Regions from separate parts of the Lysinibacillus sp. GW823-FHT02G10 genome, predicted to be linked through region 1. Evidence: riboswitches for the same ligand, from Rfam matches in the RefSeq annotation. Region 1 holds a riboswitch; the other holds the start of a gene.

Evidence for each region. A riboswitch is a leader RNA that binds a small molecule or an ion and turns the genes downstream of it on or off. The one in region 1 is predicted to bind preQ1.
Region 2: it holds a riboswitch for preQ1, as region 1 does, so the genes downstream of both, AC1RFD_RS16295 (QueT transporter family protein) here and queF (preQ(1) synthase) in region 1, are expected to answer to the same signal.

The regions. Positions count from the first base shown of each region.
Region 1 covers NZ_JBXAJI010000006.1:142,863-154,558, reverse strand. Annotated here, with positions in the region: gene AC1RFD_RS17855 (S8 family serine peptidase) at 1-3,150, opposite strand, end outside; PreQ1 riboswitch class I at 3,460-3,506, shown strand; gene queF (preQ(1) synthase) at 3,632-4,132, shown strand; gene queC (7-cyano-7-deazaguanine synthase QueC) at 4,237-4,896, shown strand; gene queD (6-carboxytetrahydropterin synthase QueD) at 4,900-5,370, shown strand; gene queE (7-carboxy-7-deazaguanine synthase QueE) at 5,363-6,091, shown strand; gene AC1RFD_RS17830 (VUT family protein) at 6,133-6,672, shown strand; gene AC1RFD_RS17825 (MFS transporter) at 6,789-7,979, opposite strand; gene AC1RFD_RS17820 (TerD family protein) at 8,224-9,471, shown strand; gene AC1RFD_RS17815 (tRNA dihydrouridine synthase) at 9,510-10,493, opposite strand; gene AC1RFD_RS17810 (GNAT family N-acetyltransferase) at 10,718-11,696, shown strand, end outside.
Region 2 covers NZ_JBXAJI010000005.1:136,460-148,155, reverse strand. Annotated here, with positions in the region: gene AC1RFD_RS16315 (methyl-accepting chemotaxis protein) at 1-169, shown strand, start outside; gene AC1RFD_RS16310 (L-threonine 3-dehydrogenase) at 521-1,474, shown strand; gene AC1RFD_RS16305 (long-chain fatty acid--CoA ligase) at 1,663-3,282, shown strand; gene trpB (tryptophan synthase subunit beta) at 3,326-4,489, opposite strand; T-box leader at 4,548-4,747, opposite strand; gene AC1RFD_RS16295 (QueT transporter family protein) at 4,816-5,298, opposite strand; PreQ1 riboswitch class I at 5,305-5,349, opposite strand; gene AC1RFD_RS16290 (ABC transporter substrate-binding protein) at 5,671-6,693, shown strand; gene AC1RFD_RS16285 (ABC transporter permease) at 6,778-7,806, shown strand; gene AC1RFD_RS16280 (ABC transporter ATP-binding protein) at 7,799-8,593, shown strand; gene ilvA (threonine ammonia-lyase IlvA) at 9,157-10,419, opposite strand; gene AC1RFD_RS16270 (TerC family protein) at 10,709-11,452, shown strand; gene bshB2 (bacillithiol biosynthesis deacetylase BshB2) at 11,494-11,696, opposite strand, start outside.

The DNA.
Region 1 (11,696 bases):
AGATGTCTCTGTTACCGTAAGTTGTGCAGATTCCCCAGCTGTTAGGTCTAGCTCAGTTGGATTGACAGAAAGTGTTACTTTTGGTTCAACTACATCTTTTTCAAATATTAGTGCTTCACCAACATTCCCAGCAGCGTCTTCAATTTTTACTGATACAGCATTAGTTTCTGTTGTTACTGGGAATGTGAAGCTACCGTCTTGATTTAATTCAAAAGGAACAGGCGCTTGTATTTCGCCATTCACAGTCGCAATATAGGAAGCTTTTAATTTATCATTTAAATTGTAGTTTAAACCATATAAATATAACTCTTCATTGTAGTCGATATACTTATCTGTTACCTTTCCTGTAGCGACACCTTCAGCTACTGAACCAGTAATTTCTGGTTTAGTCGTTTTCACGATAATTGGTCCAACATAATCGGAAACTACCCCTGATGCCGCAAGACCAGTAAAGTCAATAGTATAGAGACCATCTGGAATTGCTGTGGCAGGTTCTGTTCCCCATGGTTTGTATTGCCCAGCGATATTCAGCGTATAAGAGCCTTTTCCTAGCGCAGTACCTGCATGTAGATAACCGATGTAGCCATCACCATATTCTCCACCTTGAGGATTCATAATATCCCATAGCTCGATATAGTTAGTTGTTACATCGCCAGTTAATGTAAATGAAAGTACAGCTGAATCTTTCACGCCATCTCCATTAAAGGAGAGGTCTGTTTCTGTAATCTTTAAATCTTTAATTTCAGTTACTGCCTCACTTCCAAAGTCAGCTGCGAATGGCAATGAAATTTCTGTAGCACCACCGCTGATGTGAATATACCCCAGTATTTCCGAGCCGTTTGGAGCTGTAGCTTGTGAAGCCGTTAATGTAAGATTTAACACTTGCTCACCAACTAGATTAAATGTTGGCTGGTCGACTGTAACAGTTGCATCACCAAATGATTTTGTCACATCAATTGATACATTATAATTACCGCCGTTCCCCTTTATATCTTTTACTAAAACTTGTTTCGTTACGGAAATATTCTGGTCTTTAAGTGATTGTGGACCAAAAGTAACTGTCCCTTTTAAGTTTTCTGAAACAGCTCCTGTTCCATCTAAAATTGCACTATCCAATGCATAGGCAAGAATTTCTGGATGTGCAGCAGCATAAGCATTTACACGACCTGCACCTTGAGAGAACACATCGTATTTTGTTTTATCTAAAACCTTTGCTGTATTAGAAAGCGCCACTTTTATGTCGAACGCATTCCAATCAGGATTTGCTTGTTTAAGTAATGCAACAATACCTGTAATATGCGGTGTTGCCATAGAAGTTCCTGTTTTACGATCATATGCCTCTGCATAATCTGCAATAGGGAAGTCCTTTTTATACATTGGAATCGTTGACATAATGTTTGTTCCAGGTGCACTTACATCTGGTTTAATATCAAAGTTTGGCGTAGATGGGCCACGGGAACTTGAATCGTTTACTTCATCTCCCAGTGTCTTTGTGGAAGTAAATTGACTAAAGCTAACTTTTCCAGTTCCACCGGCTAATGCAGCACGAATTGCATTGCCATCCGTTTGGGACATATCAAATGTTGGTAGAAAAGCAAAAGAATCACCCAGGAATGTACCTGAAATATTAGGTGCATTTGTTCCACCAGCAAAGTTATGAATAATTGTGGCGACTGCTCCATTTGCCTTTGCATTCGCAATTTTATCAACAAATGCGATACTGCCACGAGAGATTAATGCCACTTTACCTTCTACATCGATTCCCTCATAGTCTTTTACTTCTCCGTTTCCAGGAATAGCAACTAGGTCAAATTCTCCTTGAAGCTGTGTTGCTAAATCCCTTCCAAAAGTTGTTCCCATTAATGGGAGCTGTTTTGTTAAGTTGTAGTCACCAACTGTAACATTCACTTCACCGCTATACATTGTTTCTGGATTTGTTGTGTTACCCACAGCAATTCCTAAACGAGCGGTTGCAGGCGTGCCCATTGTTCCTCGATTTGGGCCGGAGTTCCCTGTTGCAATTACTCCGATTGTTCCAGCCATCATTGCATTATTAATAGCAAATGAACCAGCGTCCGTTTCAGAGTTAGCCCCCCCACCAAGAGAAAGGTTGATTATGTCCATTTTTTCTGTTACAGCCGTTTCAATTGCTTTAACAATACCAGATGTAGCCCCACTTCCATATGCACCAAGAACACGGTAAGCATAAAGGTCTACTTTTGGAGCAATTCCTTTAATGCCGAAATTGTTAGCCCCAATTGCTGCAATAGTTCCAGCAACATGAGTACCGTGAGAAGTATAGAACGAGCTTCCCTTTTCATTAAATTCGGGTGTTCCAGCAGGACGCTCAGAAGGCAAGGTTTCCGATGCATCGTCATCTGCCCGAGGCTTTGTGTAAGTTGATGAATTTGGAATGAAGTTTTTCCCACCCTTGTAAATTCCGGCGAACTCAGGGTGATCTGTGTCAATACCAGTATCTAATACTGCTACCTTTATACCTTGTCCTTCAATTCCTTCATTCCAAAGCTGTTCGATGCCGAGGAAAGAAATACTTGTATTCATTTGAGCCTCTAATTGATCTTCCTTAATCAGTTCTGATGATTTCATTGTATTATCTTCAGATGCGTAAACAATTGCATCAGGTTCAATTAATGTTATTCCTTCTATTGAAAGCAGCTTTGGGAGATCATTTGCTTTCACAGTTGCTGCAAAACCGTTTAAAACAGTATCAAATGTGTAGCCTTGAGTCATTTGAACATTTTTAGTAGCTAATTCTTTCTTAACTTGTGCTTGTTGAGATTTTACATTTGATCGAACTTCATTTGCTCGCGCATTAGAGAACTTTTGGCCTTTCAATTGGCTCATTCCTTGCTCTAGTGCCACAGGCTTTTCAGATAAATGTACGATGACTGCAACTTCTTGATTGCCTGATACATTTTGTAAGCTTTCGTGAAGAGTTGGACCATCTTTAGACAAGCTTAGCTGTTCAGCGATAGCCGCCTTTAATTGAAGTATACTTTCACTTTGGCTATCCTGCTTGAATGGCTTCGAATCTTCAGCATTAGCACTCGATAATGGAACCAATAGAAAAAGCACCATAACGAAAGCTATCATACTACTTAAAAACTTCGTAAACTTAAACTTTTTCAAATCTCATTTCTCCCTCCGCTCTTAATTATCACACTTTTCAGTTTAGTGTGATATTTCCAATTTATCACAGGTGAGATAATTCGAATATCGGAATATTGAAAAATCTCAAAATATTGATAATTAGTATTACTTTGTCAAAAACGTATTAATTCTATTTTCCTAGTAATTTAATAAAAAAGTAGAACTTTTAAATGAGTATTGACTTACAGTGATTCATACTTTTTATCATTTAAGAGTTTTATAAAAAATCCATTTGACGTCCTGTATTATTTTTTGTACGATATTGAAGAAAAGAATGCCCGGACTAGAACGGGAGAGGTTCATAGCTGATACCCTCTATAAAAAACTATGGAAACATGACAATATGCCATGTCCATATCGGACGTGGCTTTTTTTATCTGTTTACTTATGTTTTAAATAGAATGATTGGTGATGCCTCTCTTGAAAAGTGTTGGGAAACATTTTACAAGGAGGTTTTTTTATGTCTGGCAGAAGTCATGAAGAAGGATTAAAGGATTTGACCCTATTAGGTAATCAAGGTACAAAGTATTCCTATGATTATGCACCTGAGGTATTAGAGGCAGTGGATAATCTTCATGCTAATCGAGATTATTTTGTTAAGTTTAATTGCCCAGAGTTTACTAGTTTATGTCCGCTTACAAATCAGCCGGATTTTGCAACGATGTACATTTCATATATCCCAGATAAAAAAATTGTTGAAAGTAAATCTCTAAAGTTGTATTTATTCAGTTTTAGAAATCACGGCGATTTCCATGAAGATTGCGTGAATATCATTATGAATGATTTAATTGCATTACTTGATCCAAGATATATAGAGGTTTGGGGGAAATTTACTCCACGTGGGGGTATCTCGATTGATCCATGGTGTAACTATGGGAAGCCAGGAACTAAATACGAAGAAATCGCAAATTATCGTTTAATGAACCACGATCTTAACCCAGAAAAAATTGATAATCGATAAATGAAGCAAGACAGAGGTTTTTAGCTACCCTCTTAAAAAAACTAAGAAGAAAGCAGCACTTTTTCTTAGAGTGCTGTTTTTTCGATATAAGGGAGTCTTTATAGATGAAAAAGGAAAAAGCAATTGTAGTATTTAGTGGAGGTCAGGACAGCACAACTTGTTTGTTCTGGGCAAAAGAACGCTTTGAAGAGATTGAGGCAGTAACTTTCGATTATGGTCAAAGGCATCGTCTTGAAATTGACTGTGCGAAGGTGATAACAGAGGAGCTTGGTATCAAGCATCACATACTTGATATGTCTCTCCTGAATCAACTTGCTCCGAATGCATTGACACGACAAGACATAAAGGTGAAGGACGGAGAAAATGGTGAGCTCCCATCGACTTTTGTGCCTGGCCGCAATCTCCTTTTTCTTTCATTTGCGGGCGTTTTAGCGAGCCAAGTAGGGGCAAAGCATATTGTAACAGGTGTTTGTGAAACTGATTTTAGTGGATATCCGGATTGCCGAGATGTCTTTATTAAATCTTTAAATGTAACGTTAAATTTATCGATGGATGATTCCTTTGTGATTGATACACCCTTGATGTGGCTGAATAAGGCACAAACATGGGAATTAGCTGATCAGCTTGGGGCACTTGAGTTTGTACGACAAAGAACGTTGACTTGCTATAACGGTGTCATAGCAGATGGATGTGGTGAATGCCCTGCATGTAAATTGCGAAATAAAGGGCTTGATGAGTATTTAAGTTATAGGAAGGAGTCTTAAGGCATGTCAGATTTTAAAATCGTTGAGAGACTCCAGAGAATTGATGTGGATATTCAAAGAAATCAATTGAAATATCATGCAAAGCGTGTTCTCATAAGCAAAGAATTTACCTTCGATGCTGCTCATCATCTACATCATTATGAAGGGAAATGTAAAAATCTACATGGGCATACCTATCGAGCTATATTAGGACTGAGTGGCTACACAGATGAACGTGGTTTGATGATTGATTTCGGCAATATAAAAGAAATATGGAAACATAAAATAGAGATTCATTTGGATCACCGTTATATAAATGAAACGCTTCCACCCATGAATACGACGGCAGAGAACATTGTTGTTTGGATTTACGAAAAGTTGACTGAGGCTTTGCTTGATGAAGGATATAACGGTGTGCGTGTAGAGTTTATCAGGCTTTACGAGACTCCAACAAGCTATGCAGAAGCTAGACGGGAGTGGATGGAAGTTGAGTAAAGTACCTGTTATCGAGATTTTTGGGCCAACGATTCAAGGAGAGGGTATGGTCGTTGGCCAGAAGACAATGTTTGTAAGAACTGCGGGCTGCGATTATTCCTGTTCTTGGTGTGATTCATCGTTTACATGGGATGGCAGTGGAAAGCACCTTATTGTCCAAATGACAGCGGAAGAGATTTGGTCTGAGTTGAAACGTTTAGGGGGCAATGGTTTTTCATTTGTCACAATTTCAGGCGGCAATCCTGCACTCAATCCGAATTTAGCAGAGCTTATTGCCATTTTAAAAGAAAATGACATAAAAATCGGGGTAGAAACACAGGGGAGTAGGTGGCAAAAGTGGATGTATGAGATTGATGAACTGACAATTTCACCAAAGCCACCTAGTTCTGGAATGACCACAGACTACTCGGTGCTCTCTTATATCTTCGAAAAACTTAAAGATCGGAACAGCAATCACCATGTATCCCTCAAAATAGTCGTTTTTAATCAAGAGGATTACGATTATGCTAAACAAATTCACCATCGATATCCCATGATTCCTTTTTATCTTCAAGTCGGTAATGATGATCTCACGGCAACTGATAATTCACAATTAATGATGAATTTATTGGATAAATATCGTGCACTGATTGATAGAGTAATGAAGGATGAGGATTTAAGAGATGTTAAAGTACTGCCACAGTTACATGCCCTTGTGTGGGGAAATAAAAGAGGCGTGTAGGGTGCTCTTACAAAAATTAAATTTACTTGAGGAGTAATAGTTTGAGAATATTATTTTATTTATTATCTATTGTTATTGCTAATGTGGTAACGGCAGCATTTGCACCTTTCCATTTTGGTATGTTTATTGTCCCAATGGGAACGCTTTTAATTGGGGCAACCTTTATTTTTCGGGATCTAGTACAAAATAAATATGGTAGAAAAAAGACGTATTTATTTATTATTACAGCTTTAATTTTATCAGCTGTGGTGTCATTCCTACTAGGTGATACACTTTTAATTGTGGTAGCCTCAGCACTATCATTTGTTGTCGCTGAAACGGCTGATACTGAAATTTATACTCGATTAAAATTACCAATGGCTTGGCGTGTGTTCTACAGTGGTATTGTTGGAGGATTTCTAGATTCTGCAATTTTCGTAGTAATCGGCTTAAGTCCACTTGGTGCCAATATATTGCCGTGGGAAGCGGTACCTGCCGCCATTTTGGGGCAAATTATTGTGAAGACGATTATACAAATGATTGGTGCAATTATTTTAAATAAAGTTGGGCCAATGAAAGAAAAATATATTATTCCAGAATAATTATTCCTTGTTATGAAGATACGGATCACAAGTAAGCTTTTTAAAAACAGGCCCATTCGCTTTATTCGAATGGGTCTGTTTGATTTATATTCTTTCTAATGTACCTCTTGCATTTTTTATGCTGTTTTCTTTTGTTTAAGGTCTAAATGATAACTAAAGAAAGTTAGTAGACTTGCACCGACGGCAACTATACCACCGACCCATGTGACATTCATCAAATTTCCTTGATGATATACAATGCCGCCTAATGCAGACCCAAAAGCGATGCCTACGTTACTTGCCACTGGCATAAGAGAAGCAGCGAGTCCTTTAGCATCTGGTTTATAAATTTCGGCCAAATCTATTAAATAAAGTTGAGTAGATGTTGTTAAGAGGATGGCCATAAGTGACATTAGTCCGATGTTCGCTAATCCTAAAATAAAATGGTTTGTTGTCCAAAATAAGCTTGTCAATACAATAGCTTGTGCGAGAAAGACAAACCGAAGTCGGCCGATGGCATTGTGAGTGGCAATTTTACCGGCAAGAATGTTGCTGAAAATTGAAAGAAAGCCGTAGCCGAATAAGATTAAACTTATAGAATTATTTGGTGCACCCATTCCCTTTAAAATAGGAACAAGGTACGTAAAGACTGCATAGGTTGCACCAAAACCGAGAGCAGGAATGAAAAAGGCAATTAAAATTCGAGGCTGAATCATTAAAGAAAATTGATCCCGTATTGAGCTTCGTACTTGGCTGAGTCGAGTAGGTAAGACGAAAAAAGATGCCGCAAACGCCAACCCTCCGAGAAGAGTGGTTAACATAAAAGTGGCATTCCAGCCGTACCATTCAGCGATTACAATTCCAATGGGTACTCCAACTACATTGGCCAGTGTAAAACCACCGAAAACAAATGATATAGCAAGGCCGCGTTTATTAATCGGCATGGTTTCGCTTGCAACAATCATGGCTAGAGAGATCAATACACCTGTTACAATCGCGGTCATAACCCGAAGTATAAGGAGCATAATATAGCTCGTTGAAATTACACACAGAGCATTTAAGGCAATGAAGGAACCTATCAAAAACAACATCCATTTACGCTTTGGAAAATGGCTTGTTGCTGACATCACGAGTGGTGTAGCGATGGCAAATGTGATAGCGAACGCAGAAACGAGTGTGCCTGCTTTTGCATTTGTCATATGAAGGCTTGAAGAAATATCAGTTAAGATCCCGACAATAACAAATTCGCTTGTCCCAAGAACAAATGTTAATAATGCAAGTGTTAAGATAAGTAACCAATGTCGCTTGGATAACTGTGTATGATGCATAAATACCTCTTTCTTTGAAGAATGTAACTGTGCTACTTAGTAGACACACAATTTAAACATCATATCATAAAATGCATTTATGAGAAATTAGATTGGTTTCCTGTAAATATCAGTGTTTATTTCCAACTTTCTACCTCTAAAGAAGGATTTTGTAAATATTACTCGAATTTTTTAATTGGAAGATTAACTTTGTAATTTTATCAATTTGATATCTATACATAATAAGGGGATAAGGGGGATTCACATGATTCAATTCCTTCAGATGGGAGCAAATACAGTTATAAGTTCCCAAAAAGGTAGTGTTACTATTAGCTACGAAATGTCTAATTCGATCGATATTTCGTTAACTGCATTCCTTTTAACGGATGTAAACAAGGTACAAGGAGATAGCGGCATTATATTTTATAATCAACCAACTAGCTTATCTGGTGCAGCTACCCTGATACCATCTGAGAATGTAGGGAATATAAAAATACATAAAATGAATTTTGACATGAGTAAAATCCCTGAAGGTATTACTAAAATAGCTATAACACTTACAGAAGATAATAGCCGAGGTTTTTCAAATGTGAAAAATTTAAAGGCAGAAATACGTACTGATAACAATATTATCAATTTAGTACCAGCTAATTTTGCAAATGAAAATGGAATCGTAGTATTAGAATTATATCTAAGAAATAGTCAGACAAAGGTGAGATCTATTTGGCGGGGATTTGCTTCTGGGTTAGAGGGGTTATGTAAAAATTACGGTGTTGAGGTTGAACCTGAAGAACAAAACAAGTTTTCTAAATCAACAACTATAAAAAAACAAATGCTGATAGAACCTGATCAATCATTAAATGTTCCAGAAAGTACAAATAGACAAAGCATGTTGTCACCGATAAATCTTGAAAAGGTAAAGGGGAATGTCAGTCTCACCAAAGGTCAAAAGCCAGTTATCATTGATAAAACGCCTGAAATTACTGCTACGGTATCATGGCAAACTGGTACTGACTACGATATATATGCTTTAGTCTATACAAAGGATGGTCAGCAGATCGATGTAGCTATGTTTGGGGCGAAAAATACACCTCCACTTAGGAGTTTTCACAACGGGGTAGTCGAACACATGGGGGATGTTGGGAGAGATGCTGGTTCAACAAAAACTGAAGTAATCAAATTGAGATTAAATAATAATGTTTTAGCTGTTGTTCCTGTGGTTTATTCCGCCCAATCAAATGGCACAGGCTCATTCTACAGATATAAGGTGTCTATGAGTATAGATAATCATAATGGAACCTCCGTTACTATTTTTGCTAAAAATGCTAATAATAATGATAGAATTTATTCCTGTGTGCCTGGAATACTTCATAATACTCCAGATGGCGTGATTATCAGCCCATTAGAGCTTTATAGTGAACCAAATTCTGAACGTAGACCTAAGCTGAAGATGGGCTCTTCTAATATGGTAGAAGTTCTAATGGATAAAGGCCCAATAAATGATTACAAGTAAAAGCAAATAAAAAGGAGAGTGCCGAAGCCAATCTCCTCTTATTTATTCTCCTTTAGTTCGTGGGCAATATACGCAGCTAGTAATTCACGGACTTCATCCGTAGAATGTGCACCCAGTAATTGAACTCTCAATTGACTAGCCCCTTTGAAGCCACGTACATATATTTTAAAGAAACGTTGTAATGCTTTAAATGAACGTGTTTCGAATTCCTTGGAATAGTGGTCATGAAGATTAAGGTGTAAGTATAGTAAATTAAGGTATTCTTTGGCACTATGCTCTTTAGGTTCCTTTTCAAAGGCAAATGGGTTTGAAAACACCCCGCGCCCAATCATTACACCATCGATACCGTATTGTTCAACTAGTTTTAGCCCTGTTAAACGATCAGGAATATCACCGTTGATCGTCAGTAATGTGTGGGGAGCAACTTCATCACGTAGTTTTTTGATATCTCCAATTAATTCCCAATGTGCAGCGACCTTGCTCATCTCTTCCCTTGTACGGAGATGAATAGAAAGATTGGCGATATCCTGTTTTAAAATATGTGTAAGCCACTCACGCCATTCTGCTACATCCGTAAAGCCAAGTCTTGTTTTGACACTAACGGGTAAGCCTCCTGCTTTGGCTGCTTGAATAATATCTGCGGCTAGGTCAGGATGAAGAATTAATCCAGCTCCTTTACCTCTTTCTGCTACATTATCAACTGGGCAACCCATATTAATATCAATTCCCTTAAAGCCTAATTCCTTCATACCAATACTCATTTGACGAAAATGTTCAGGGTTGTCTCCCCAAATATGTGCAACAATAGGCTGTTCATCTTCTGTGAAAGCTAAGCGGTTACGTACATTATCTAACCCATCTGGATGACAATAGCTCGTCGTATTGGTGAATTCCGTAAAATATACATCGGGTCTCCCTGCTTCCTGAATGACATGACGAAATACAACATCTGTCACATCCTCCATTGGAGCTAAAATGAAGAATGGCCGTGGTAAATCAAGCCAGAAATTTTTTTGATTCATTGCTAAAAATCCTCTCTTTCCAAAATACTACCTTGCAAAAAGATATCATATTTATTTTATTTCTACATAGTTAATTGGCTTAGCTTAAGGATAGAAATGCATCATTGTAATTAGACTTAGGCTCTCTTAGATTAGAAAGTAATTAAAAATATCCAACAAAATCCTGTATTATCTATAATGATATAATATGTAATATAATGTAGAAATTTAGGGGGAGAGTTGAAGTGGGAAAATATAAATATAAAACAATCGATGTGAATGATGTACCCACAATGGCTGAATTACTCGAAAATAGACAGAGCCTTGAGGGTGAAGTATATCCATTTCTAAACAATAGCTGTCTTAATGCTGAACATATAACAAATATGCTTGAAAACTTATTTGCTCATAATACTATTAAGGGGATTGGAGCATTTATTAAAGATGACCTAGTAGGATATTTAATCGGAGTCATCAAGAATGACTCTCTAAGAGGCAGACATGTATGGGTACCCTATGAAGGGTTGGCAATCAGAAAGGATCAATCCGCTGAGCTTATTAGAAAATTATATGCAGAGATTTCAGTGGTATGGCTAGAGCAAGGTTGCTTTATGCATTACACGATAATCCCTCTTGGAAATCAAGCTTACTATGATGCCTACCAACGATTAAGCTTTTCTATACAACAAGTACATGGGGTCATGAACATTGGGGATTATAAACCATTTGAAAATATATGTAATGCAGAGATTAGGGTTGCAAAGAAAATGGATAGTGAAATGATGGGGAAAATGTCTAGGATCATTCAATCGTATCAAAATTCCGCACCTACATTTGAGCCTGTATTCCCTGAGGTTGTCATGAGCATAAAAGACTCATATAAAAGTATAGTAGAGGAGAATGATGATACATGTTTCGTTGCAGTAAAGGATGGGCAGGAATTAGGATTTCAAAAATATTATCCTATACATTCAGATTTGATGACACCGGAGCATGCAATAGAGCTAACGATTGCAGGTACTTACTCTTCTCAAATGGGAAGAGGTGTGGGAAAAAAGTTGATGAATGAAGGCTGTAGAAGGATGAAAGAGGCGGGCTATGAGAATATCATTACAGATTGGAGAATAACTAATCTTGCTGCATCGGCATTTTGGCCTAAGTGTGGTTTTAAGCCAGTAGCCTATAGAATGGTTAGGTACATTAACAGTGATATAGCCTGGGCAA
Region 2 (11,696 bases), on a different contig from region 1:
TGCGGGTATGCTGACAGCCTTATCCGATACGAATGCCGTGTCTACTAAGCATGTTGCTACGTTAACAGCTGATCAATTAACAGCTCAGCAACAGTTCCATAATTATATTAAGGAATTGCGCAAAGTATCAAAAGTTTTGCAAATAGCTGTCAAACGTTTTTCGATATAATTTAATATTAAAGAATAATATTCAAAAAGGGTCTTCTTTGCAAAAAATAGCAAAGAAGACCCTTTTTTTGCATGGTTACAAAACTAGCTTATGAAAGTGTAAATGATTTGTGTTTTTGAGATGTACAAATGTGTTTTGTATATTTTTGTAGCACAATATTTTTCATGTTCTCATATACTGTGAATAAGGGATTGTATGTTCTTTGTAAGGAATATTATTAATATAATTGTTGTATTTTCAAAACGAACACATTATAATGAATTTCATTGAAAGTGTTATTAAATCAATGTTTATTAAAGTATTTTTGTACTTTCTGAAAGTACAATTGTTCACATGTGGAGGTTTTGGGAAATGAAAAAGATTATTGTTACTGGAGCACTTGGTCAAATTGGTTCTGAGCTAGTAGAAAAACTTCGTGGTATTTATGGAGAGGACAATATACTTGCTACAGACATTAGAAAGCTTGAACATACTAAGGGCCCATTTGAAATATTGGACGTGACAGATGGACAAAGAATGCATGATTTAGCAAAGGACTTCGGTGCAGATACGATGATGCATTTAGCAGCACTATTATCAGCTACAGCAGAGAGAAATCCATTGTTAGCTTGGAATTTAAATATGGGTGGATTAATGAATGCGTTAGAAGTTTCACGTGAGTTAAATATGCAATTTTTCACGCCAAGCTCAATTGGTGCGTTTGGTCCGTCTACACCTAAGGAAGATACACCACAGGATACTTTGCAAAGACCAACAACTATGTATGGGGTAAATAAGGTAGCGGGTGAGTTATTATGCGATTATTACTTCAATCGTTTTGGTGTTGATACACGCGGAGTACGCTTCCCAGGGCTAATTTCTTATGTAACACCTCCAGGTGGTGGTACAACAGATTATGCAGTAGAAATTTTCTATGAAGCCATCGAACAAGGCAAATATACATCGTATATTCAGGAAGGTACATTTATGGATATGATGTACATGCCAGATGCCTTACAAGCTATTGTAGATTTAATGGAAGCAGACGGTAGTAAGCTTGTTCATCGCAATGCTTTTAATATTACAGCCATGAGCTTCGAACCTTCGCAAATCGCGGCTGAAATCAAGAAACACTTACCAAATTTCACAATGAGCTATCAGGTAGATCCTGTTCGTCAAGCCATTGCAGATAGCTGGCCAAACTCTTTAAATATTGAAGCGGCTCAAAAAGAATGGGGCTTCAAAGCAGAATATGATTTAGCTAAAATGACGGTAGATATGTTAGAAAAATTGAAAATTAAACTGCATAAAAAAGCAATTTCATAATAGATAGGCAACGGGTGAAGACTAGACTTCATCCGTTTTTTTATATATAAAAGAAAATTATTGGAATATATAGATTAAATTATGAAATTAAAATATAATAATATTCGGAATATTAATAGTATTCAGTTAAATTGATGCTATGATAATTTCACAAGGGGAAATTCACAAATGAAGGGATGATGGGTTTTATGATGCAAGCACCATTAGTTTTAACTAGTTTTTTTAAACGAGCAGAGAGCTATTTTGCAAGAAAATCAATTATTTCACGGACAAGCCCACACAAAATACATCGTTTAACATATGGGCAGTGGGCAAAAAGAACGCGTCGTTTAGCAGATGCCCTTACGAAGCTTGGGATGACAAGAGGAACAAAAGTCGGCTCCTTTGCGTGGAATCAGCATCGACATTTAGAAGCTTATTTTGCTGTGCCTTGCTCAGGGGCAATCTTACACATGGTAAATATTCGTTTATCAGAAGAGCATTTGATCTATATTATTAATCATGCAGAAGATGAGATTTTAATGGTCGATGTAGATTTATTACCGATCATTGAAAATATTGCGCCAAAACTTGAGACAGTGAAACATTATATCATTATGACGGATGAACCAGCTTTGCCAAAGACTACATTACAAAATGTTTTATCCTATGAGGACATATTAGCTACTGCTGATGAAGAATTTCAATTTCCAGAGGATATTGATGAAGAAGCACCTGCCGGTATGTGCTATACAAGCGCCACAACAGGGAATCCAAAGGGGGTTGTCTATTCCCATCGGGGTTTAGTACTACACAGTATCATGCTGAGTATGTCTGACTCTATGGGAATTGCGGAAAGAGATGTCGTGATGCCGATTGTACCCATGTTTCATGCAAATGCATGGGGCTTGCCTTTTGCTAGTGTCAATGTGGGTGCTACACAAGTTCTACCAGGTCCGCAATTTACTTCAGCATTAATAATGGATTTAATCGAACAAGAAAAGGTTACATTAACTGCTGGTGTTCCAACCATTTGGATAGGTGCCCTACAGGAGCAGGAAAAGAAAGAACGAGATATTAGTTCTTTAAGAGCGATATGCTGTGGTGGATCGGCTTCACCAACTCGACTCATTCGGACATTTGAAGAAAAATATGGGATTCCTTATATTGTTGTCTACGGCATGACGGAAACTACACCAATCGTGGCATTGTCTAATTATATGTCATGGATGGAAGATTGGCCGATTGAAAAACGTATTGAAGCTCGAGCGATGCAAGGGATGACAATGGCAGGTATCGAATCTAGTATTATTAATGAGGCGGGTGAGGTACCTTGGGATGGCGAAACAATGGGGGAATTACGTTTAAAAGGCCCATGGATTTCCAACGAATACTATCGTGATGAGCGAACAGCAGATGCCTATCGAGATGGTTGGTTATATACTGGTGATATTGCTGTACGAACAGCAGATGGCTTTATTAAAATTACTGACCGTACGAAGGATCTTATTAAATCAGGTGGGGAATGGATTTCCTCTGTTGATTTGGAAAATGCGCTGATGACTCATGATGCCGTTTTAGAAGCGGCTGTCATTGCCATGCCCCATGCTAAATGGCAGGAGCGTCCATTAGCTTGTGTTGTATTGAAAGAGGGACAATCAGTAACTGAACCAGAGCTTCTTGCTTTTTTAGAAAATCAATTTGCCAAATGGTGGGTACCAGATGCAGTTGTCTTTCTAGAAGAAATTCCAAAGACATCTGTCGGAAAATTCCTGAAAGCGAAGCTGCGAGATAATGTAGCAGAAATTTATCCTAAATCATTGGTATAGGTAAAAGAGCGATTTCCGTAAATGGAAGTCGCTCTTTTTTGAGTTATTTAGTTAGCATGTGGAAGACTTGTTCAACGTCTTTATCGCCACGACCAGAGATATTAATAATAATGCTTTCCTCAGATGATAAAGTTGGTGCTAATTTTAGAGCATGTGCGACTGCATGTGAGCTTTCAAGAGCAGGAATAATACCTTCAACCTTAGAAAGTACTTGGAAGGCATCTAAAACTTCTTCATTTGTCACGGTCACATATTCAGCACGACCGATTGTTTTCAAATGGCTATGCTCAGGCCCCGCACCTGGATAATCTAAACCAGCTGCTATTGAATAGGTAGGTAGTGGGTTGCCTTCTGCGTCCTGAAGTACTAAACATTTGAAGCCGTGTAGCTCTCCTGGTGTTCCTTCGTTTAAGGTAGCAGCTTTGTCTGGCTCTATTCCAATAAGACGAACATCTTCGTCTGCAATATAATCAGCAAATGCCCCAATGGCATTACTACCGCCTCCTACACAGGCAAGAACAGCTGTCGGCAGCTTTCCTTCCTTTTCTAAAATCTGTTCACGACTTTCGCGGCTAATCACTGATTGAAAATGTTTAACCATTGATGGGAAGGGGTGTGGTCCAACTGCTGAGCCTAATAAATAGAAGGTTGTTTCATAGTTTTCTACTAAGTCAGCGAATGCCTCATCTACTGCATCCTTTAAGCGGCCTTGCCCTTTATCGACAGCTACAACTTTCGCTCCGAGAAGTTCCATGCGAAATACGTTCAATGCCTGGCGTTTTGTATCTTCCAAGCCCATATAAACCGTGCAATCCATTCCAAACATGGCACACGCTGTAGCTGTTGCTACACCATGTTGACCTGCCCCTGTTTCGGCAATCACGCGATTTGCTCCCATACGTTTAGCTAGTAAGATTTGTCCTAATACATTATTGATTTTATGGGAGCCTGTGTGGTTAAGGTCTTCACGTTTTAAATAGATTTTTGCGCCACCTAATTGCTTTGTTAAATTCTCTGCAAAATAAAGAGGGGATTTACGACCGACATATTCACGGAAATAGTAATCTAATTCTTGCTTAAAATCATCATCCTCTTTATACTTTTGAAAATTCTCATCTAGTCTATTTAAAACATTTTGAAGCTCCTTTGGAACAAAGCTTCCACCAAATTCACCGAAATATCCCTTTTTTTCTACTACTGTACTCATCTTAACTCGACTCCTCTATGCTAATTTTTCCAAAAAAAAAGCCACTCCAATCCCTCATAAAAAGGACGAGTAACCGTGGTGCCACCTTCATTCGCAATTTTTGCGCGCTTTCCTGCTCCGGTAACGGGGAGCGAAACGGCCTTACATTTGATAAGGCTGCTCTGAAGTCCATTCACAAGTCTGTACTACTGGTTTGCACCAACCACCAGCTCTCTAAAAGTAACAATGCTTGCTACTACTCTTCTTCCTTGCATTTATTAGAAAGAATTGTAGAGTATTTTCAGAATAGTGTCAAGAAAAAAGACGAATCTAAAAAGATCCGTCAGTTAAATCAAATTTTTAAAGTGAAGGCGTTTGTTTAAAACATACATAATCGGTGCACCTACAGCTAATACAACAAATTCACCCGCCGCGACTGTTAGCCAAGTCCAGAAAAATGGCAACTCTAAAGCCAAGTTCAGCTCAAAGGCAATGATAAACATAGTACATGTAAAGAGCAATGTATTAATAATTAAACGTGCCCAAATATTTTTGACAAATTTACAGATTAAAATAAACAGGCCAAGAGTAATCATTGAATGACCTACACCAAAAACTAAATCGTAAATGCCAAGTGGTGAAAAGAGATTAGAGATCAATACACCAATAATAATCCCTACGGCAAAGCGTGGATTAAAGGCCACTAAATGGTTAAACATCTCAGATACTCGGAACTGTACCTCTGTAAAACCAAATGGGGCAACAAGCATGGTTACAGCTATATATAGAGCCGCAATGATACCACTTGCTGCTAAAAATTTTATCTTCATATTCATTTCTCCTTAGTTTTTTTTCGTGGGATGGTTACGAACCACGGTGCTTTCACACAAGTAAATATTTTATTATAGATATCTAGTAGAAGTCAAATGTCAGACTTTGTCTATAATGTCCTATCGTCGCAAAATTGTCATAAATATTTTTTACTATGTTGAAAAAAGAAATCGAATAACTAAAACAGCGTAGTTTAGCGGTTTAAAGCGCCAAATTAAATGAAAAACTAAAATATTTTGTCACTTTTAAAAGTCAGAACATTCATAATGTTGTTGACGGAGCTCGATAATAACGATAATATAGCGATACATTCACACTTTGTTTGGATAAAGTGCGATAGATATTCGAGAATATAATCGGGGGGATTATTTGTGAAAAGCAATGTAAAGAAGTTGTCATTCCTTCTTTTTGGATTAGTGTTGCTTCTTGCTGCTTGTGGTAGCGGTGGCTCAGGTACAGCAGATTCAAAAGGAAATGAAAAAAACAATGCAAGTGAGAGCGGAAATGCAGACGATAAAACATATAAAATCGGGATTACTCAAATTGTTGAGCATCCATCGTTAAACGCAGCAACGGAAGGCTTTAAAAAAGCAATTGAAGATGCTGGCTTAAAAGTTGACTACGATCCACAAATTGCACAGGGAGATAATAGCCTTAACACAACGATTGCTAACAATCTAGTAAGTGCAAACGTAGATTTAATTTTTGCAAACTCTACACCTTCTGCACAAGCCGCTGCAACAGCAACAAGTGATATTCCAATTATTTTTACATCTGTTACAGATGCTGTTGGTGCACAGCTAATTGACTCAATGGAGAAGCCAGGGAAAAATATTACAGGCACAATCGATTTACATCCAGAAACGATTTCTAAAACTGTAGCATTCCTAAAAGAACTTGGTGCGAAAAAAGTAGGGATGGTATACAATGCGGGTGAGCAAAACTCAGTTGCACAAGTTTCAGAAGTGAAAAAGGTTATGGACGAACAAGGTTTAGTGGTGGTAGAAGCATCAGCATCTACTTCAGCGGATGTAAAACAAGCGACAGAGTCTCTAATTGGTAAAGTAGACGCTTTCTATATTATTACTGATAACACAGTTGTTTCTGCATTAGAATCGGTAATTGATGTTGCCAATACGAATAAATTACCATTAATTGTAGGAGAACTAGATTCTGTAGCACGTGGCGGTTTAGCCGCTTATGGTTTTGAATATTTCGATATCGGTTATGAAGCAGGTCAAATGGCTGTGAAAATTTTAAAAGGTGAAGCGACACCTGCCGATACACCAGCACAATACCCACAAAATCTGAAATTATTAATCAATAAAAAAGTTGCAGATGATTTAGGCATCGAAATTAAAGATTCTTGGGGTGCCGAAATTCTAGAAAAGTAAAACGAAGCGGGGTGCACTATCCCCGCTTTATCTTCATTTTACAAGTGATATAAATAATAAAGAGATTTAGGAGATGATTCAACGATGTTTTTAGCATTATTTGGCGCAGTGGAGCAAGGAATCATCTATGCAATTATGGCACTTGGTGTATATTTAACATTTCGGGTGTTAGATTTTCCGGATTTAACGGTTGATGGAAGCTTTGTAACAGGGGCGGCAACGGCAGCAACAATGGTTTTGCTTGGCTACCACCCAATCTTAGCGACTTTAGTGGCAATTGTTGCTGGATTTATTGCTGGATGTATGACAGGAATTCTTCACACGAAAGGAAAGATTAATCCTTTATTATCAGGAATTTTAATGATGATTGCTTTATATTCGATTAATCTACGTATCATGGGGTTAACTGCAGAAAATACGATAGGTCGCCCGAATATTCCACTACTAAACTCTGAAACAATCTTTTCAAAGTTTCAATCTTTTTGGAGTAATTTAGGGATCGATGATGCTATCAATAACCTATTAAAAAGCATAGGCTTTCAGCATGTACCAGGTACATGGAGTGTGCTGATTGTTGTATTAATCATCACGATTTTAATTAAGTTAATAGCAGATTGGTTCTTAAAGACAGAGGTTGGGCTAGCTATCCGAGCAACTGGTGATAATAAACGAATGATTCGCAGCTTCTCTGCAAATACAGACACACTTATCATTTTGGGGCTAGGTCTTTCCAATGCGCTTGTCGCATTTTCTGGAGCTTTAATCGCACAATACTCGAAGTTCTCTGATGTTAGTATGGGGATTGGTATGATTGTGATCGGTCTCGCATCCGTTATTATTGGTGAAGCTATTTTTGGGACTAAAACTATTATCCGTACAACGTTTGCAGTTATTGCAGGAGCCATCATTTATCGTATTATATTAGCTTTAGCATTACGTGTAGATTTCCTTGATTCAGGAGACATGAAATTAATTACAGCGATCATCGTTATTTTGGCGCTGATCTTACCGCAATTTATTAATAAGAGTAAAGAACGTAAACGTAAAGCTAAACGTGCTGCAGAACTTTCACAAGTAAAAAAAGTAGAGCAGGGAGGTAATGGCCTTGCTTAAATTACATGGTATTAATAAGGTATTTAATGAAGGAACACCTGATGAGAAGATTGCACTTGCGGAGATAAACCTACATTTAAAGCCCGGTGATTTTGTGACAATAATAGGTAGTAATGGTGCAGGTAAATCAACGATGATGAATATGATTTCAGGTGCTTTAACACCCGATTTCGGTACAGTATTGATTGATGGTAATGATGTGACAAGTTTGCCTGAATATAAACGCTCTCAATACATTGGGCGTGTCTTCCAGGACCCAATGGCAGGAACTGCACCTACGATGACAATTGAAGAAAATCTAGCATTAGCATACTCTCGAAATAAGCATAGAGGACTACGCAATGGTGTGGACAAAAAGCGTCGTGAATTTTTTAAAGAATCGCTAGAGATGCTTGGTTTGAATCTTGAGAATCGTCTTTCTGCTAAGGTAGGTTTACTTTCAGGTGGGGAACGTCAAGCTTTGTCGCTCTTAATGGCTACCTTCACAAAGCCATCTATTTTATTGCTGGATGAGCATACGGCTGCACTTGATCCATCACGTGCAGAGTTAATTACCCGTATTACGAAGTACTTAGTGGAAAAAGATAATTTAACGACATTAATGGTAACGCACAATATGCAGCAAGCATTAGATTTAGGGAATCGTCTTATTATGATGGATAAAGGCCAAATCATTTTAGAAGTTGGTGAAGATCGCAAACATGAATTAACAATTCCTGATTTAATGTCCGAGTTTGAACGTATTCGTGGGGAAAAAATGAATTCAGACCGTGCTCTATTAGGTTAATATCGAAACGCTCATACACTTGTATGGGCGTTTTTCATAGTGTAAAAAATTTCATCAATAGTGTTTTTATGAATGGTGTAAATGAATGACCGTTGCAGGTTCCCTAATTTCATGTGTGGGGGGTGCCGATCTATCTTATGGGAGTCTAGTAGCCTTCCAATCCAGCTCATTAATTTAGCAAAGGTCCTCACTACTCTTTATGGAGGGGCGTTGTCACACATCGTTTTTCCACATTGTTCTCTACTGCTAGTATAAAAGAAAATGAAAAAGACATATTTTCAAAATGGTTAATTGGAGTGGAGCCAGCCTCACTCCTAGGAAATTTAGCGTCACAGATGAGACCCTAGGGCGAACGTAAGTGAGTGTAGCGGCTCATCAGACGCCACCTGGACGCTGGCGGAACAGATATCAATCCCTCGCCTTGCCAGAATGTCTCTTTCCGCAGACAATATTGTTTTTTCAACATCAACTAGTTTTAATAATTTTTATTTAGGGAAATTAAACGATCAATAAACTTTATCGCATAAAAAAGCCTCACTTTCAGAGAAGTGAGGCTCTTCATTTTAAACGAGTAAGCCAAATAGTTGAATATCGTTGTTTACTTCTTTGTATTTGAAGCCGAATTCATCCATTCTGGCAAGTAGTCCTTCATATTCAGCACGATCACCTAACTCAATGCCGACTAGTGCAGGGCCACTTTCTTTATTATTTTTCTTGGTATATTCAAAGGTAGTAATGTCATCGTTTGGTCCAAGTACACTAGTGAGGAATTGACGTAATGCTCCGGCACGCTGAGGGAAGCTGACGATGAAGTAGTAAAGTAAGCCTTCGTGTATAAGTGATTTTTCTTTAATCTCCTGCATCCGACCAATGTCATTATTCCCACCACTGATGATGACAACGACTGACTTACCTTTAATTTCTTCTTTATAAAAATCAAGAGCTGCCACTGATAATGCTCCTGCAGGCTCAGCGATAATCGCATGTTTATTATATAGATCAAGAATGGTTGTACATACCTTGCCTTCAGGTACAAGAACAATATCATCTAAATAGCGACGACAAACATCATAAGTGTGGTGACCGACGCATTTTACTGCAGCACCATCAACGAATTTATCAATCCAATCAAGGGCAACTGCGCCACCTTCAGCAAAGGCAGCCTTCATACTACCAGCACCAGCAGGCTCCACACCAATAATTTTACTAGTAGGAGAGAGATTTTTAATGTAGGCAGACACGCCTGACATTAAGCCACCACCGCCAATACTTCCGAATACGTAGTCGATTGGCTCCTCCATATCATTCATAATTTCTACCGCTACGGTTCCTTGACCAGCAATGACATCAAAATCATCAAATGGATGAATGAAGATTTTACCATGCTCTTCACAATAGCTCAACGCGCTTTCAGCAGAATCATCGAATGTATCTCCTGCTAAAATAATTTCCACATATTCACGTCCAAACATACGTACTTGGTCTATTTTTTGCTTCGGTGTTGTTTGTGGCATAAAAATGCTTGCTTGAATTTTTAATTGGGCACAGGCATAAGCTACACCTTGTGCATGATTGCCTGCACTTGCACAGACAACCCCAGCATCGCGCGCTTCATCCTCGATTTTTTTAATTTTATAATAGGCACCACGAAGCTTGAATGAGCGTACATGCTGTAAATCTTCGCGTTTAATATAAATATTAGCTCCGTATTTCTCGGATAAATAGTCGTTTTTTTGTAGTGGTGTGTGCACAACTACATCTTTTAAAAAATGATGTGCAATCAGGACATTCTCCACTTGCACGGTTCTAGTATCAGCAACTTCCATAGTATTCATCCTCCGTTATACGTTTAAAACATTTATCTATGATAGCACACTTTATTAGCTTTTTGTGATTAATTTTTAGTAAATTCTAAATTTTCCGTGTCTATTTTATGATGTAAGCGTTTTATCTTGATATAGCTAATTATTTTATAAAGAAGCAATGTCTCAGACCTAGAATTAGCTCAATTTAAGGGGAGAAAATCAGTTGGTTCAAATCTAAAAAATACTACTCTCATAACAAAAATGGTCAAGCATATACTAGATTAGCTTAGGACAAGTAGGAGGGTATGTAGTGGAAATCATTCAAGGAATTTTATCAACATATTGGAAGTTTTTTGATTTGGCGATGTGGCAAGAAGTACTAATGGACCCTGTCTCCTGGGGACTAATATCCTCATTAATTATTATAGAAGGTTTGCTGTCAGCAGATAATGCACTGGTATTAGCGGTACTAGTGAAACATTTACCAGATAAACAGCGAAAACGGGCATTAATGTATGGTATGCTAGGTGCCTATTTTTTTAGATTTTTATTTATTGGCATAGGTGTTTATCTAGTAGAATTTTGGTTTATTAAAGTATTAGGTGCTTTGTATTTAGGTTGGCTTTGTGTAGCTCATTTCCTTCACATAGGGAATGAGGATAGTGTAAAAGAGGTAAAGAGGTCAGGATGGATGGTGCGTCTTTTCGGCACGTTTTGGGCAACTGTCATTTCTGTTGAGCTAATGGATATTGCTTTTTCAATTGATTCAATCTTTGCTGCGTTTGCGATATCAGATCAGGTCTGGGTGCTTTTAATTGGAGGGATGTTAGGAATATTAATGATGAGGACGATTGCAGGTGTATTTTTAATCATCATTGAAAAAATACCAGAACTCGAAGCAACAGCCTTCATAATTATAGGTGTCATCGGCTTAAAAATGTTAGTAAGTGTTTTCAATATCCACATCCCTCATTATTTATTCTTCCTTTTCTTAGTGATTGCTTTTTCCATCACAATCATTGTGCATATGATGAAGAGAGTAAGATCCGCCTAATTAAAAAGTACTGTTCTCCAAAAATGAGAACAGTACTTTATTTATTTTACATATTTATCTGGGTCAACAATATAGAACTTTTCAACATTAAGCCAGCTCTCGCTCATTGGTTCGCCGTCATCAATACGTTTTTCAGTCTCCTGCATCATCCAACCAGTCTGAGACGCATGGGCTTGTAATGCTTTTAATTTGTCCATTCGCATTTCCCGAATATCATAGACCACATGTGGTTCACCATTTTTTT